2 regions of the Vreelandella aquamarina genome follow, and region 1 is predicted to be linked to the other one. Evidence: predicted binding sites of a transcription regulator. Region 1 holds the regulator's gene; the other holds the start of a gene.
The links. The regulator sigma-54, encoded in region 1, starts transcription at its own class of promoters, with help from an activator protein. The targets are predictions, from matches to a motif close to TGGCACNNNNNTTGCTNT.
Positions count from the first base shown of each region.

Region 1 (2,201 bases):
CGTCATTGAGTTAACGCACGCCTGCGCCCTGGGCGCGAGCTTGTGCTTTTTCCTTGTGTTTAACGAGTTGACGATCGATTTTGTCTGCGAGCGCATCGATAGCGGCATACATGTCGTTATCGAGGGCTTCGGCATGAAGGTCGGCACCGGCGGCATGCAGCGTACAGGCTGCCTGCTGGCGTTCCTTCTCGACAGATAAGGTCACTTGCACCGTGGTGATGTTGTCGTAGTGGCGTTCGACGCGTTCCAGCTTTTCGTTAACGTAGTCACGCAAGGCGTCAGTCAGTTCAACGTGATGACCAGTGATGTTTACTTGCATTGACGTGCTCCTTATCCATCGGGCTGTACTTCGATTGTAACCCTTTTTGCGCTATTGCAAAGCCCCTGCGTCGAGTTTGTCACGCTCTACCGTTTAACTAGCGTAAACGGCGGCGCTCACTGGACGAGGGAATACCCATCGACTCGCGATATTTCGCCACCGTACGCCGGGCAACGCTGATGCCTCCCTCCTCAAGGAGGGTCACCAGGCGACTATCGGAGAGCGGTTTACCCGACGGCTCCTCTTGTATCAGTTTTTTGATCCGTGCACGGATGGCGGTGCTGGAGTGGCTATCGCCGCCATCGTGGCCGCTGACTTGGCTCGAGAAGAAGTACTTCAACTCGAACACGCCTCGTGGCGTATGTATGAATTTCTGCGTCGTCACGCGGGAGATCGTGGACTCGTGCATCTCCACGGCCTCGGCGATGTCGGCCAGGATCAGCGGTTTCATGGCCTCTTCGCCGTGCTCTAGAAAGCCGATCTGGCGGGCGATGATTTCACGACCTACTCGCAGAAGCGTGTCATTACGGCTGGAAAGGCTTTTGATCAGCCAGCGAGCTTCTTGGAGGTGCTCTTTCAAGAACTGGTTGTCTTGGCTCTTGTCGGCACGTTTGATCAAACTGGCGTAATCGGGCTGGATACGCAGGCGCGGCAGCGCCTCCGGGTTGAGCTCTAAGTGCCAGCCCTCGTTGTCATGGCGCACGACCAAATCGGGCGTGATATAGCTGTCGTCGGTCACGCCGTAGGCGCTGCCTGGGCGTGGGTCAAGGCTGCGAATTAAACGGATGACGTCGTCCAACTGCTCGTCATCCAGGCTCAGGCGGCGCTTGAGTAGCCGTAAATCGTCTTTGCCCAAGGCTTCGAGAAACTGACGCACCAAGCGTTTTGCGGGCATCAGTAGCGGGGTGTCTTCAGGCAGCGCGGCCAGCTGAAGCATTAGGCACTCGCGCAGGTCACGGGCAAACACGCCGGTGGGCTCGAACTGTTGTAAGCGCAACAGGGTGTTTTCTACTTCACGCTGGCTCAGGCTGTCGTGGCCTTGCGCCTTGAGGCCTTCGCGGATGTCGTTGAGCGGTTGAGTGAGATAGCCGTTGGCATCCAGTGCATCGATCAGGCTTTCGGCAATGGCATAGTCGCGGGGAGAGAAGTCGGTCATGGCCAATTGCCATAACAGATGGCCATGAAGGCTTTGGCCTGCGGCTTGGCGCTCGAAGTCGGGTCCTTCGCTGCTACCGCCCAAGCTACCCATGTCTTGGTAGGTGTCCGACCAGTCGCTGTCTACGGAGAGTTCGTTGGGAATGCTGTCCGACCACTCGGCCTCTTGAGGCTCGCTAACAGCCTGTTCGCCAAACTCATCCTCTTGTTCGAGCATGGGGTTAGCGTCCAGCGCTTGCTGAATTTCTTGACGGAGGTCCAGCGTGGAGAGCTGTAGCAGGGCAATGGCCTGCTGCAGCTGAGGTGTCATGGTCAGCTGTGTGCCGATACGCAATTGGAGAGAAGCTTTCATGACCATCTGAGAACCACTCGTTAATCAGAAAGCTCCACCCTAGAGCGAGTTATGGCTCTGTGCAAGTGCAATAAGCATGCCACTAAAAGAAAAGTTTGGTCAGTCCAGTGTTTAGAGGCGGAAGTCTGCGCCTAGATAGACATCACGAACCTTCTGGTTATTGAGAATCTCCTGGGCGTTTCCACTGGCGATGATATGGCCGTCGCCAACGATGTAGGCAATGTCACAAATATCCAGGGTTTCGCGCACGTTATGGTCAGTGATCAAGACGCCGATGTGGCGTTTTTTCAGTGCGCGGATGATGGTTTTGATTTCACCCACTGAAATAGGGTCGACCCCGGCAAACGGCTCGTCGAGCAGAATGAATGCGGGCTC
Region 1 covers NZ_CP024621.1:2,380,152-2,382,352, reverse strand. Annotated here, with positions in the region: partial or broken gene ptsN (PTS IIA-like nitrogen regulatory protein PtsN) at 1-6, opposite strand, end outside; gene hpf (ribosome hibernation-promoting factor, HPF/YfiA family) at 11-319, opposite strand; gene CTT34_RS11575 (RNA polymerase factor sigma-54) at 417-1,832, opposite strand; gene lptB (LPS export ABC transporter ATP-binding protein) at 1,938-2,201, opposite strand, start outside.

Region 2 (2,201 bases), 950 kb from region 1:
CCTGCTTGCCCAAATCCTGATTGGTTGCCACTACCAAGCGAAAATCGACCCGACGGGAGCGCGTATCACCTAGGCGGGTCAAGCTGCCATCCTGAATGACTTTAAGCAGCTTGGTTTGCATCAGCAGCGGCAGCTCGCCGATTTCGTCCAGAAACAGCGTGCCGCCTTCGGCCTGTTCTAACAGCCCCGCTTTGCCTTGTCGGGCTGCACCGCTGAAGGCGCCGGGCTGATAGCCAAACATTTCGGACTCAAACAGATTTTCCGGGATTGCCGCGCAGTTCACTTCAATAAAGGGGCCGTCGCAGCGCTGGCTCCAGCGGTGAAGCTGCTTGGCAAACGCGGTCTTACCCACGCCGGATTCGCCGAGCATCAGGACGTTGGCATCCGACGGCGCGACACGCTTGAGCAGCAGGGCAATTTCGCGCATCACATGGCTTCTGACCTGTAAGTTATCTAACGCGTCATCCAGCGCCTGCTCTTCGGCATCGGGCGCAGCTTGGCTGCGTTTTAAGTGCTCGCTAAAGCGTTTTTGCAGCAGGGCATACTCATCTTGCAGCAGCTGCAAATCGGTTAAATCCCGTGGGCGGCTGATAATGCGCTCTAGCGTACCGTTAACGAACACCGGGTAGGCTTCTGCGATAACGCGGCGGCCCGTGCCGGTGATTTGCATCAACTGGGCAGGCTGGCGGGTGCGCATCACTTCCATGGTAATGGAAGGTTTCAAAACACCGGCCGCCTGCAATTGCTGAACACTGCTTGAAAGAAGCTCTTCTCGCGATACGCCGTACACCGCCTCAGCACCGGGGCTGATATCCAAGATCTGCCCATCGCCACTGACAATGAAGAAGTGGTCATTGGCGGTTTCCACAATGGTTTGCAGTACACGCCTGTCGATTTCGCTCATACGTCCTCCTTATCTATCGCAGCCGCTTTTATATCGTTGGATGAACGGAGTGATGCAAATGTGACTCGTTGATTCACTATTGCATCATTTCATTGGTTGATTGATTCATTTTTGCATCGATAAGCCGGTAAACCTACCTATTTATCAGCGCGGGTGACTTGGCATGGTCTGTGCAGTACCTGTGTATGAGCTAGATAAATCGCTAAAGCGCCAGGCCCGTCAGGCTGGCCACAATAAATCCAAGGAGAGAATGATGTCGGACTTTAATCAGCCGCTGGGCGGCAACACCATGCCGCGCTTTGCGGGGCCTGCCACCATGATGCGCCTGCCCACGCAAGAGAGTGCCGAAGGGCTGGATGCGGCTTTTATCGGTATACCCATGGATATCGGTACGTCGAATCGCCCGGGTACGCGCCTAGGGCCACGGCAGATTCGCGATGAGTCGCGCATGTTGCGCCCTTACAACATGGCGACAGGCGCCGCGCCGTTCGAGCGCCTTCAGGTAGCCGATATCGGCGATGTGCCCATCAACACCTTTCACCTGCCGAAAAGCGTCGACATCATCACCGCCTTCTATGACGACGTGCTCAAGCACGACTGCATTCCGTTAACCCTGGGCGGCGAGCATACGCTGACGCTACCCATTCTGCGTGCCATGGCGAAAAAACACGGCCCGGTGGGGTTGATTCATATCGATGCCCACGCGGATGTGAACGAGCACATGTTTGGCGAACCCATTGCGCACGGCACGCCGTTCCGCCGTGCCCAGGAGGAAGGGTTACTCGCCCATAACAAGGTCGTGCAAATTGGCCTGCGCGGGACCGGTTATGCCCCTGAAGATTTCGACTGGTGCCGCGAGCAGGGTTTCCGTGTGGTGCAGGCTGAGGAGTGCTGGCACCGCTCGCTGGCGCCATTGATGGCGGAAGTGCGCGAACAAATGGGCGATATCCCCGTGTATATCAGCTTTGATATCGATGGCTTAGACCCCTCCGTTGCCCCCGGTACCGGCACCGTGGAAATGGGCGGCCTAACCTCTGCCCAAGGCTTGGAAATTGTGCGGGGCACCGCTGGCTTGAACATCGTCGGTGGTGACTTAGTAGAGGTATCACCGCCTTATGACCCCAGCGGTAATACGGCCCTGATGGGTGCCACGCTGCTGTATGAAATGCTCTGCGTACTGCCGGGCGTTAAGCGTAACGCCTAAACCTAGCATGCACGTGTTCGTGAAAAAGCGCTGACCTAACAAGGCGCAGATGACAAAACATAAGAAGGGAAGCCGCGCTTCCCTTCAGGACGC
Region 2 covers NZ_CP024621.1:3,327,110-3,329,310, reverse strand. Annotated here, with positions in the region: gene CTT34_RS15830 (sigma-54 interaction domain-containing protein) at 1-904, opposite strand, end outside; gene speB (agmatinase) at 1,158-2,108, shown strand.
Region 2: the regulator sigma-54 is predicted to act here: its motif matches at 1,064-1,081, upstream of speB (agmatinase).